DNA from 3 places in the Marinobacterium iners genome. Region 2 is predicted to be linked to each of the others. Evidence: predicted binding sites of a transcription regulator. Region 2 holds the regulator's gene; each other region holds the start of a gene.
The links. The regulator FNR, encoded in region 2, switches genes on or off when oxygen is low (the NO sensors DNR and NnrR bind a similar motif). The targets are predictions, from matches to a motif close to TTGATNTANATCAA.
Positions count from the first base shown of each region.

Region 1 (4,319 bases), 980 kb from region 2:
AGTAAGGAGAGGCGGCATGTCCTCACTGGTTTATTGCACTGCCCAGTTCAAGCCTCGGCCCGGCAAGGAAGCCGAGCTGTTTCGCGCATTACAGATGCTGGAACCCAACGCCCACCGTGAAGATGCCTGTGTGCAGTACACGGTGACGCGTCAAATCAGCAGCCCCTTTGCCGAAGGCACCAGTTTTCCGATTGTGTTCCACGAAATCTGGAGCGATATGGAAAGCTTTGAGGCGCACTGCCAGCGCAAGGAAATCGTCGAATTCTTCGAACGTTATTGCAAGGCTGAAGATGGTCTGGCCGAAGACTGGAATGTTTGTATATATACTGACGAGCCGGAAAACTTCGACGCGCCCCAATTCGGATAGGTCTTTGCACCATTCAGGTGCAATTTTCCGGCCGGCGGACCTGTTCTAGCCCTGAAAACGCGGCGAGTGGGACTGGTCCGTTTCTTGCTTGAGTCCTTCTGTATCCGAGTAAAGTTAGCGGTCATGGATAAACGGAGGCGACCATGGGCACACTTGCGGCTGATTTCGGTGGACTGACAGCGCAACTCTTTGAACTTGTTCAACTGCGGGCAACAGGCACCCTGTTTGTGGTCAGTGCAGATAACCATGCGGCTCAGGTTGTGCTGTCCAAGGGGCAACTGCTGGGTGTTGCATATAATGGGCTGCACAATGAAAACGCAGTGGCTCAGCTGGCCAGTCTGGCACCACTGCGTTTTTCCTTTACACCCGAGCTGATCTATCCACTGCTGGAAACCCTGTTGCCTGACCAGGCGGAGCAGTTGCTGGAACGCCTGGGGTATCGCGACACGCCGGCTGTTGCACATCCGCTCGTTGAAGAGGACGAGCCGACCGACTCTGTGGCAGCGCCGGATGGGTCCAGAACCCCACTGATGGTGTACCGCGGGCGTGTTATTCAGGGGTAACCCTATTGACACTCAAGCTGACAGGCCTATCCTGAATTTGACACCTTTGTCTGTTGAGGTTGATCCGTTGCGATCAAAATTTGCCTGTTGGTTTCATGTTGCCGAGATGCCTTCGGCAAGAACGATCGGAAAGCCGACTGTTCTGTTTCTTTTGGCAGTATTGCTGTTTTACGGTTTTGAGGGCGGTGCAGTCCCCAAACCGGGAGACGAAAGCCTTGCCGTCATCAGTACCGACTTGCTGCTGGATAACACCCAGACTGACACCGATTTGTTTCTGCCGCAGCCATTACACACCTCCTGTGACAGCCTGCCTGCTCCTTGCCTCGACGAAATAGCTGATCAAAGGGAATCAACCTTTGAGGCTTCTTACCGGTCACGCGCACCGCCGTTCGCCTGCTTTTGTGGCAGCCATAACACTATCGGCTAGAGGCCGATCTGGATTACCGAACGGAGCGCTGGTACAGCGCGAGGAAAAGAACATGAAGAACTACCATGAGCTGAAAACCATCGGTCTTGAGGACTACACCCGCCTTGCTGAAGGTGCAGATCACGCCATCACCAACCTGGATTCACCGGCACAACTGGTGATGACCGATTTTCGTCAAACACCACCACTGACCATGAATCTGACCGAAAGCATCAGTGATGCCACCCAGGCGATGCGCAAGGTGCATGTGCGTTCGGTCATCGTCACCGACAGCAGCAAGGCTTTCCGCGGCATCCTGACCGTGATCGATCTGGAAAGTCGCAAGGTGCTCAGCCAAGCTACCAGCCTGGGCCTCAAGCGTGAGGACCTGAGTATCAAGGACGTGATGGTCAGTCGTGACAAGCTGCGCGGAGTGCCATTTTCAGCCCTGCAACAGGGTACCATCGGCGATCTGCTCAAGACGCTGCGTCATGAAGGTAGCATGCACATGCTGGTGGTTGACCCGGAGTCACAGGAGATCTGCGGCATTATTTCTGCCAGTGAAATTGCCCGTCGTTTGCAGGTGCCGGTCGAAATCAATCTTCAGGCGTCCAGTTTCCGCGATCTTGTGGATGTGCTTTTCGGTCGTGGAGAGTCCGTTTGATCCCTTTGTTAACGGACCCTAAGTTCACGGGGCGTTGAATGAGCGTGGCTGAGGTTGGCACAGGTCAATCTCGGCTACTGCAGGATCTGCCATACTGAACGCTTAATCCCGGATAACAGGAGTTGGGCATGGCCAGGTCAGAAACACGGATGATGGATGGCAACGAAGCAGCTGCCACCATCGCCCACCAGCTCAATGATGTCATCGCCATCTATCCGATAACGCCGGCTTCGGTGATGGGTGAGCTGGCTGACAGCTGGAGCAATGCGGGGCGCCCCAATCTCTGGGGCAGTGTGCCGGAAGTGATTGAGCTGCAGAGCGAAGCCGGTGCCGCTGGTGCCGTACACGGTTCACTTCAGGCCGGAGCCAAAACCTGCACCTTCACCGCCTCGCAGGGGCTGCTGCTGAAAATCCCCAACATGTTCAAGATTGCCGGTGAGCTGACGCCGACGGTGTTTCATATTGCGGCGCGCTCGGTGGCAACTCACGCACTGTCAATTTTCTGTGACCACAGCGATGTGATGGCTGCACGCACCACTGGCTTTGCTATCCTGGCTTCAGGCAATGCGCAAGAGGTGATGGATATTGCCACCATTGCCGAGATGGCCACGCTGGAAGGGCGGGTGCCGGTGCTGCACTTCTTCGATGGCTTTCGTACCAGCCACGAAATCAGCAAGGTAGAGCTGGTTACAACGGCCCAGCTGCAGCAGCTGATCGATCCCGGTTTGATCAGGGCCTGCCGTGACCGAGCACTGTCTCCCGAGCACCCCTTTATTCGCGGCACCTCACAAAACCCGGATCTCTTTTTTCAGTCACGCGAAGCGTGTAACCCCTATTACGACGCCTTTCCGGCCATTGTGCAAAACGCAATGGATCGCTTTGCAGCGGTTACGGGCCGCCAATATTCGCTGTATGAGTACAGCGGAGCCAACGATGCCGAACGGGTCGTTGTGGTGATGGGATCAGCCAGCCAGACGGTGGTTGAAACCGTAGAACATCTCAATGCCGAAGGCGAAAAGGTTGGGCTGCTGAACGTACGCCTGTTCCGGCCTTTTGCCTCTGAGCGGCTGCTGCAACAGCTGCCGGACACTGTGCGTGCCATTGCGGTGCTGGATCGCACCAAGGAGCCTGGCTCGGATGGCGAGCCGCTGCTCAAGGATATCACCACAGCTGTTTTCAACGCCTGCAGCGAAGATGCCTGGCGGGGCACTGGACTGCCGCGCATTCTGGGTGGGCGCTTTGGCCTGTCATCAAAGGAGTTTACTCCCGGCATGGTCAAGGCGGTGTTCGACCATCTGGCCCGCCCGGAAGGCAAGCGTGAATTTACCATCGGTATTGACGACGATGTCACGCGCCTGAGCCTGCGTTGGGATGAAAGCTTTCGCAACCGTGCCGCGAGACAGCAGGTGCAGGCCGTTTTTTACGGCCTGGGAGCAGACGGAACGGTATCCGCCAACAAGAACAGCATTCGCATTATCGGAGAAAAGCCAGGTCGGTTTGCGCAGGGGCACTTTGTCTACGATTCGAAGAAATCCGGTGCGGTCACCGTCTCGCATCTGCGTTTTGGTCCTGAGCCAATACGCTCGGCCTACGAGGTTCAAAGCGGTGAGGCTGATTTTGTTGGCTGTCATCAGCCCGTTTTTCTGGGTCGCTATCCGATGCTGGAAAAGGCAAAACCGAAAGCCACCGTGCTGATCAATACGCCTCTGACGGGAGAGGTTTTCTGGCAGTCGCTGCCGCAGCCGGTGCAGCGGCAGATGATCGACAGGCAGCTGAAGGTTTGGCTGATCGATGCCTATCAAGTGGCGGCTGATGTCGGGCTTGGCAAACGCATCAATACCATCATGCAGACCTGCTTTTTTGCGCTGACCGATATTCTGCCTAGAGATGAGGCGATTGCGCAGGTGAAAGCCGCTGTTGAGTCCACCTACGGCAAGCGCAGCGCGCGTATTGCACAGATGAATATTGCAGCCATCGACAATGCGCTGGCACATTTGCAGCCCTTTGACGTGCCGGATCAGGCACAGAGCCTGATACCGATGCACCAAGTGAATGCTGCTGACGCGACTGCTTTTGTGCGCGAAGTCACGGCAGAGTTGATTTCTGGGCGCGGCGACAGGGTACCGGTCAGCCGGATGCCCATCGACGGTACCTGGCCCAGTGGCACGGCGGCCTATGAAAAGCGGGATCTGGCACTTGAGTTGCCGCAATGGGAAGAGGAGCTCTGTACCCACTGCGGCAAGTGCGTCTTCGTTTGCCCGCACTCGGTGATCCGTTCCAAGGCGTTCCCCGAAACGCTGCTGAAAGGGGCGCCCGAAG
Region 1 covers NZ_CP022297.1:3,206,752-3,211,070, reverse strand. Annotated here, with positions in the region: gene CFI10_RS15435 (putative quinol monooxygenase) at 17-367, shown strand; gene CFI10_RS15430 (hypothetical protein) at 511-930, shown strand; gene CFI10_RS15425 (hypothetical protein) at 977-1,357, shown strand; gene CFI10_RS15420 (CBS domain-containing protein) at 1,410-2,000, shown strand; gene nifJ (pyruvate:ferredoxin (flavodoxin) oxidoreductase) at 2,129-4,319, shown strand, end outside.
Region 1: a site for FNR is predicted at 2,055-2,068, ahead of nifJ (pyruvate:ferredoxin (flavodoxin) oxidoreductase). Genes of this name have one in related genera too.

Region 2 (4,319 bases):
TACTCACATCGGCGCTCCTGGCACGCCAATTGAAACAGTTATTACAACGCAGTGGTGTAAGACAGGGGGCGGGGCTTTTGGTAATTCTGTTTGGTCTGGCAACCCTGCCATGGACCGGCCTGTTGCACCCGCATTGATATCCATCAACAACCGCCCGGTCACTCTTCCCTATAATGCCCGGCCGGCCAACAAATAGAGGTACTGAGGTGAACAACCAGACAACCATCAGTTGGGATATGGACCTGATCAAGCGTTATGACCTGTCCGGCCCCCGCTACACCTCGTACCCGACTGCGATCCAGTTCGATTCCGGCCTGAGCCCCGAGAAGTTGATCGAAACCGGGCGCTCCACAAGTGACCCTCATGCACCCTTGTCGCTGTATGTGCATATCCCTTTTTGTGCTCACGTTTGCTACTACTGCGCCTGTAACAAGGTGATCACCCGCAACCGCAAGAAAGCTCAGCCCTATCTTGATACTGTTTATCGTGAAATGGCAAAGCTGTCACAGTGGTACCGTGGAGACCGGCAGGTAAATCAGCTGCATTGGGGTGGTGGTACCCCGACGTTTATCAGCGATGATCAAATGCGTGAGCTGATGCAGGCACTGCGCAGCAATTTCAATTTGCGTGATGACGACAAGGGCGACTATTCAATTGAGATTGATCCGCGTGAAGCCAGTGACCAGACTCTGGAGGTTTTGCGCGAGATCGGCTTCAACCGTATCAGTCTTGGTGTACAGGATGTGGATGCACGGGTACAGGAGGCGGTCAATCGCGTCCAGCCCACCGAGATGACCGCGCGCGTACTGCAACGCTCGCGTGAACTGGGATTCAAATCGATCAACATGGACCTGATCTACGGCCTGCCGCATCAAAGCGAAGAAAGCTTTGCCGATACCCTCGACACCGTCATTGCCATGAGCCCTGACCGCCTGTCAGTGTTCAACTATGCGCACCTGCCGGATCGATTCCGCTCACAGAAACACATTCGTGCTGAAGACTTGCCCAGCCCCGAGACCAAGCTCAACATACTGCAAAACAGTATCAATCGCCTGCTTGAGGCCGGTTACGTTTATATAGGCATGGACCATTTCGCCAAGCCCGATGATGAACTGGCCCTCGCCCAGGCGGAAGGCAAGCTTCATCGCAACTTTCAAGGTTACACCACCCATTCCGATTGTGACCTGGTTGCCATGGGCGTATCAGCCATCAGTCAGATTGGCGATGTCTATTATCAGAACGAGCATGATATTGCCGCCTACAGTCAGGCCGTTGCTCAGCAGCAACATGCCGTCAAGCGCGGTGTAACACTGAGCCGTGATGATCATATTCGCCGCGCGGTCATTACTGAGTTGATCTGTCAATTTGAACTGGATGTTGCGGCCGTCGAGCAGCGCTTTGATATTCAGTTTGGCGATTATTTCAATGCCGAGCAGGCTGAACTGCAGCAGTTCAGTACTGATGGCTTGATCGAGTTGTCATCCAGTCGCATTCGCGTGACTGCAGCAGGCCGCCTTCTGATAAGACGCATCTGTATGGCGTTCGATGCCTATATACCGAAACATGAAGCCACACGGAGTTTCTCGCGTATCATCTAAAGTCGAGGCCCGTTAACCGGGCCCGGCGCTTCACCCTCTGGGGTAAATGTTACATAATGCGGGAAAGCACTCGCAGCGTGACGAACCCAACAATAAGGATGACCCCATGGCCGACTGGAAATCTCAAGGAAAGCTTCACAGCCTGCAACAGGTCCATTGCAAGACCTGCAGCCTGAGCTCACTCTGTCTTCCGGTATCGCTTGACCTGACCGAGATCGACCGACTCGATGATATTATCGAGAAAAGCCGCCCGCTCAAGAAAGGTGAACACCTGTTCCATCAGGGTGAACCCTTCAGCTCCGTGTATGCCCTTCGGGCCGGCACAATCAAGAGCTACACGCTCACCAATGAGGGTGAAGAGCAGATCACCGGCTTTTATTTCCCGGGCGAACTGGTCGGCCTGAGTGGATTTGATGCCGAAACCTATCCCATGTCAGCCAAGGTACTGGAAACCACGACCGTCTGTGAGATCCCCTTTGAACGTCTGGATGAGCTTTCAGGCCAACTGCCCGAACTGCGCCGTCAGATGCTGCGCAGCATGAGCAAGGAACTGCGAGATGATCAGCAAATGATGCTGTTGCTGTCGAAGAAAAATGCAGAACAACGCGTGGCAACCTTTCTTCTCAAATTGTCTCAGCGCTTCAAGGCACGCGGGTACTCTGCATCCAACTTCCGTCTGTCGATGTCACGTAACGAGATCGGCAACTATCTGGGCCTGGCCGTGGAAACCGTCAGCCGCATCTTTACGCGCTTTCAAAAGATGGACCTGATGCAAGTGGACGGCAAGGAAGTGGAGCTGACCAACCTGGACGAAATGTATCGTTTGTCTGGCGAGGCACGCCAAGGTGAATGCTCCCAGCATCAGGAAAACCAGACCAGCTGACACCATGACGGGGAAGCTGCCAACATTACCAAGCCCATCCATACGGTTGGCGGTTTATAACCGGGGCCAGTATCACGCCAATAAAAAAGGCATGGCTTCTTTCGAAGCCATGCCTCAAGTTGCACAATGAAGTAGCCATCTCAATGTGTAACCCAACGAAGCCATTACACCCTTAATCCGCCCTCGCAGCATTGAGTTATGTCAATTGAGCGCCTAACCGGGAGATATTTATGTCCTACGATGAGTTTTATGTGAAGTCTGTCATCCGTTCACTGCAGGACTGGCCCGAACCCGGTGTAACCTTTCGCGATGTAACTCCCATTTTCAAAGACCCCAAAGCGATGCGTATGGTGTCGGATGCGTTCATCCAGCGTTATATCGACAGCGATATTACGCATATCGCCTGTATTGACGCTCGTGGCTTCTTGTTTGGCGCGATCCTGGCGCACCAGCTCAACCTGCCGCTGGTACTGGTACGCAAAAAAGGCAAGCTGCCGGGCGAAACCATTCATCAGGAATATACGCTGGAGTACGGTACCGCCGCAGTTGAAATGCAGATTGACTCGGTTGAGTCCGGTGACCGCGTACTTCTGTTCGATGACCTGATTGCTACCGGCGGCACCATTTTGGCCGCCTGCACCCTGATCAAGAAGCTTGGCGCGGAGGTTATCGAGGCCGCCGCCCTGATCGATCTGCCGGACCTGCAGGGCTCAACCCGCATTCAGGAACTGGGCATCCCCGTTTACTCCCTGCTCGCCTACGAAGGCTGCTAAGCTTCCCATCTGATGCACCGGGTACGCCTGCCCGGTGCACACTGTTATACTTCACCCCTTTTGCACCTCTGGAGAGTCCATGCTCTGGTTCCGTAATGCCATTGTCTATCGCTTTGAACCCACCCCGGGGTTTACCCCTGAGCACCTGAGCGAAGCCCTGTCAGAACACCCATTCACTCCCTGTGGCAGCCAGGAACTGAGTCGCAGCGGCTGGAGCGCACCAGTGAGCGAAGCTGACGAGATGCTGGTATTCAGCAGCAACGGCTTCATGCTGATCAACTTGCTGCAGGAAGAGCGCATTCTGCCCGGCAGCGTTGTACGCGAGGCATTGGATGAGCGTGTTGCCCTGATTGAAGCCGAGCAAAGTCGTAAGGTCTACCGCAAAGAGAAGCTGCAACTCAAGGATGAAGTCATTCTGGACCTGCTACCACGCAGCTTTACCCGTCGTCGCCGTACATACGCCCTGCTGATGCCACAGCAGGGCTGGCTGCTGGTGGATGCCTCCTCGCACAAGCGTGCAGAAGATCTGCTGAATCAGCTGCGCCAGGCGCTGGGATCACTCAAGGTACAGCTGGTGCAGACTCAGGTACAGTCCGATAAGGTCATGACAGCCTGGGTACAGGGTGAAACCATGCCACAGGGCTGGGCACTGGAAGATGAATGTGAGTTGCGTGACCCGATGACCGAGGGCAGCAAAATCAGTGTCAAGGGCCAGGAACTGCTGTGTGACGAGATTGCAGCACATATCAGTACCGGCATGCTGGTCAAGCGGTTGGCGTTGGAATGGCAGCAGCAGATCCGGCTGGTCCTGCATGAAGACCTGAGCCTGCACCGCCTGCGCCTGTGCGATGAGTACCGTGATCAGCTCGAAGCCGACACGCCTGAAGAGGCACTCGCGGCCCGTGATACCGAACTGGCTCGCATGGGGCTCGAGTATGCCCGCCTGCTGCCTGAGCTGATCGCGGCGCTTGGAGGCGAGCATGTACAGCGTTAAGGAGATCTTCTATACGCTGCAGGGAGAAGGTGCTCAAGCAGGACGGGCAGCGGTATTCTGCCGTTTTGCCG
Region 2 covers NZ_CP022297.1:2,230,038-2,234,356, forward strand. Annotated here, with positions in the region: gene CFI10_RS10720 (sulfite exporter TauE/SafE family protein) at 1-137, shown strand, start outside; gene hemN (oxygen-independent coproporphyrinogen III oxidase) at 207-1,598, shown strand; gene fnr (fumarate/nitrate reduction transcriptional regulator Fnr) at 1,705-2,481, shown strand; gene CFI10_RS10735 (adenine phosphoribosyltransferase) at 2,712-3,254, shown strand; gene CFI10_RS10740 (recombination-associated protein RdgC) at 3,334-4,248, shown strand; gene queE (7-carboxy-7-deazaguanine synthase) at 4,235-4,319, shown strand, end outside.

Region 3 (4,319 bases), 910 kb from region 2:
CTGGACACTTCCTTTTCCTGCCCGGCGTACAGTGCACGGGTCAAGGGGCTTTGTTCTGCCGTGTAGGCATGACCATTCTGGTCTGAAGGCTGGAGCAGGTTGTGGGCGTTTTTCCCGATCAGCTCGTCTTCACTCTGATATCCCAGGATCCGGACAGCTCTTGCATTGATATAGTTGATCGCACCGGCAGCATTGATGCTGAGAATACCGTCCACTTTGGCATTGAGCAGCAGTGCATTGCGTTGATGCAAATCCTCCAGTGCCATCTGGTAATTATGGCGCTGAGTAATGTCATATACGGTGAGAATTACACCGTTCGCCCTCACATTGCACTTGGGCTGGCGGAGTTCAACTTCTGCCCAAACGTACCGTCCATCGGCATGTGTAAGGCTCAGAACCAGCTTTTGCAGGTTATGCGTGTTGTCTATCGAGCTCAGTGCCTGCCTGAAAGCTTCAGCATCTTCGCTGTGCAGCAATTCAGTGAACACCACTCCCTCAAGACTTGCAGGGCTACGTCCCATAATCTGCTCGCAGGCGGAAGAGGCATACGTGATGACCCCTTTCTGATTCAGGCGAACAAACATATTGGCTGAAAGCTCGACAAGGTTACGGAAATTCCGCTCCTGTTCAAGGGTCGATTGCTGGCTGATCTGCCTGATAAAGGCAAAGGCCAGATCGGCTGCCAGCTCAATGTGCAGGGAGGTCCAGGGTGCTGATTTGTTGTTGTAGGTCTGGGTCCAGTTATCAAATGACCGCCGAGGTGAAATTCTGAAACCTTCTTCGGTCAGGCTCAACTCCTTGTGGGGTATGCCGGCCCAGTTGCGAACAAAAGTGACGCTGCTTCGGCACCACATCAAGTAGTTGTCCAGTGTGTGATTCAGCGGGGCAAGCAGAATCCCGCAGGCGGTATCAGCAAAGTTGGCCGCCGCTGGGTAAAGGCTTGCCAGCTCGTCGGTATGGAATACCTGCTCGGGCTGTCGCAGGCGTAATTCATCCTCAAGTGCTTCCAACTCATCCAGGGACGGAGTTTGACCATATGTATACCTGCGGCCGTTGCTGACCAATACGACACCAGTGGCATCTACAAAAGAAATCAGTTCACTGGCGACTGATGGTGACAACTTTTCGAGGCTGTTTGACGGTATCTCCCGCAGAAACCGGTTGACTCTGTCTTTGAGCTTTTTCTCTTCGTTACGCTGCAGGTCCGATAGCTTGATCGAAATGGTTTTGCCGATGAGTTCGTAAAGTTCGCGCTCACGTAACGTTACGCATTTGGGGCTTTTATGATGACATGACAGCATTCCCCAAAGTTTTCCGTTTTGAATCAAAGAAATGGTCAAGGTGGCGGTTACGCCCATGTTGCGCAGGTATTCAAGGTGCACGGGCGAAAGTGAACGGTAGGCCGAGTAGGTCAGGTCAAGCCGAGCACTTGGAGCATTTTTGCTTTCAGCCTGGACTTGAGATGAGGGTGCATTCACGTCGGCAATAACGCGAGTCAGATTGCGGGTATACAGGGCCCTGGCCTGAGCGGGGATGTCAGAGGCAGGGAAGCGGTTGCCCAGGTAGCTTCGGGTAAGCTCTGAACGGCTTTCCGCTATCACCTCTCCATCCCAGTTACTGTCGAATTGGTACATCATCACGCGATCATAGCCGGTGGCTAGGCGAACCAGTTCTGCGACTTTGTGGGTGTAGTGTTGCAGGTTCTGCTCGGCATCCAGCTGCCACAGGAGATCTCGGGTGGGTACGAACATTTGACTGAAAAGTTCGCTCTGGTCCGGTGCGGTCGCTTCCAGTTCAATCAGCCAATAGGGCGCGTTAAACGAAATGGCGGCATCACGTATAATCGGGCAGTCGGAGCTTTTAATGGTGAGTTGTACCACCGCGGAAGAGCGCCAGTCTCCGAGTCCTTTCAGTGATTGAATCTGCTCAATATCAGACTCGCTCACAAAAGCTGTAAAGGTTTCTCCCAGCAGTTCATGCCAGGGGCGTGAAAAGATGGCATCAGCGTTCTCACTGCAATAGCGGATGATAAAGTTTTCATCCAGTGCCAGCAGAACGCCGTTGGGCTGAATAGAGCCAACCTGATGGATAGGCTCGCGTTCGCAGTGCTGGAGAGCTTGCTGTAAAACGGTTTCTTGCTCTGTGTTGCTGCAATCAGGAGACATGGACATCGAGAAATGCCTCAAGTGTTTCAAAAAGATAAATGGCGTAATCGCAGGCCTGTGTACGCTCCTGTCTGGATTGTGGCGAGCGCTCTGCGAATTGGATGAACTGCGTCCACAGCTGTTCGATATTGTGACCGTAGCCGCTGAAAAAGCGCCCGCCATTGGCGTCGTTGATACCCAGGTTATGCATCAGATGCCGGCTGATAACGCGGCCGCCCAGGGTTGATCCCTCCAGGGGGTACATCATGCCCACCAGCTCGGGTCTGTTCATTGGTATGGCAAGTTCAACCGTGAAAGGGCAGCAGCCATCCACGCCGGGTGTGAGTCCGAAGTGAGCAAGATCCTGTTTCAGCCATTCAGTCTTGTAGCGGTCGCTATAGTTGAAGTCGGCCATGCCACTGGCAAGGCAGTTGCGGATATGGGCTTCCGCTGTCTGATAGAAGCTCCAGTAGGCCTGCAGAATAAGGGTATAGGTCTCAATATCGAGCGTGGGCCGGGTCATTCGACTCAAAAGAGGGTGGTGGTTCAGACGCACATGCGCCGCGTGTGTTGCCTGCCGCAGCTGCTGGTGAAGGGATGGGGGCTGTGTTGTCTGTGACATTGTGAAACCCTGCCCTTTGCATTCTCTTGAATATTGGTAAAGGATACCGCCGTCGCAATTTGATGTCATGAAGGTTGTGCGGTCAAATAGAGTATTCCGGTTGCCGGTTGTGACGTGAGTCAAGACCCGATATCAACGTCCGTGCAGAGTAGCGTTCGCGTTTTTCAAAACAGGCGTTTGTCACACAGGGCTGGATCCAGCATAGTGTCTGTAGCGTATGGGGTGCGACATACCAAAACAGGAGGTCGAAATGAACATACTGATGGTGCTTACTTCACACGACAAGATGGGCGACACGGGGCACAAGACAGGTTTCTGGCTGGAAGAGTTCGCGGCGCCGTACTACGTGTTTCGCGATGCCGGAGCAGATATCACACTGGCATCCCCCCAGGGCGGTCAGCCCCCGGTCGACCCTAACAGCACTGTGCCCGATGCGCAGACGGCTGCAACCGAGCGCTTTAATCAGGACAGTGAAGCGAAACAGGCGCTGGCCAATACCATCCCCCTGTCACGGGTGAGTGCCGGAGACTTTGACGCCATCTTTTACCCGGGTGGTCACGGTCCATTGTGGGATCTGGCCGAAGACTCGTACTCCATCAACCTGATCAGGGCGTTCGCTGAGCAAAAGAAACCGATTGGTGCGGTATGTCATGCGCCGGCTGTCTTACGGCATGTAACCGGAGCTGATGGTGTGCCCTTGGTAAAGGGCAAAACGGTGACTGGTTTCAGCAATTCCGAAGAAGCGGCGGTGCAGTTGACGGATATTGTGCCATTTCTGGTTGAAGATATGCTCAAGGACAAGGGTGGTCGCTATGAACGCGCTAACGACTGGGAATGCCATGTAGTGGTGGATGGTCTGTTGGTGACGGGGCAAAACCCGGCGTCTTCGGATGCATCGGCTGCGGCACTTCTGAAACTGCTTGCGAGCGCCTGATTTGAACTGTTCCGCCTCAGAGAATATGGAGATTTTACGATGACAGACAAGGTCGACTGGCGCGGGAAGTACAGAGCGTTGGCACTTGAGGTGGAGCAACACGAGCAGCAGTGTTCGCAGGCGGTTGAGTGCCTTCGTAATCTGGCCTCTCAGTTTGATCTTGCGGTACATGGCGAATCAGCTGAACTGGACCGGTTGCTGGCGTCGCTGGCGGCCGAGTTGCAGTCTGGTAGGTTGGACACAGTGCCAGAGCTGCTGCGCAAAACCGAAAAGCATGTCCGTCTCATAGATGAAGCTCGGGCACAGAAGGCCCGGCAGCTGATAAAGCGCATCGATGAATGGGTGCTGTTGTTGCAGGGTACGACTGAAAACCAGGCAGGGGCTCTGGTTGACGTGAAACAAAAGCTAGCCGGTACGGCCGACAACATGCAGCAGTTACCGGGGCTGATTGATACGCTTCTGACCTTTCAGAGGCAGAACAGTCGCTCTGATGCCGGTGTTGTCAGCGCTGACGATCTGGCACAGCCAAATGACGTAATCAGTAAACGTATGGCCCAGCGATTGCTGGAGCTGATTCAGTTGTTCAATGTGCCCGCTCAGTACCTAGCGAGCACGCATG
Region 3 covers NZ_CP022297.1:1,321,193-1,325,511, forward strand. Annotated here, with positions in the region: gene CFI10_RS06420 (EAL domain-containing protein) at 1-2,171, opposite strand, end outside; gene CFI10_RS06425 (biliverdin-producing heme oxygenase) at 2,155-2,766, opposite strand; gene CFI10_RS06430 (type 1 glutamine amidotransferase domain-containing protein) at 3,017-3,700, shown strand; gene CFI10_RS06435 (GGDEF domain-containing protein) at 3,740-4,319, shown strand, end outside.
Region 3: a site for FNR is predicted at 2,876-2,889, ahead of CFI10_RS06425 (biliverdin-producing heme oxygenase). Genes of this name have one in related genera too.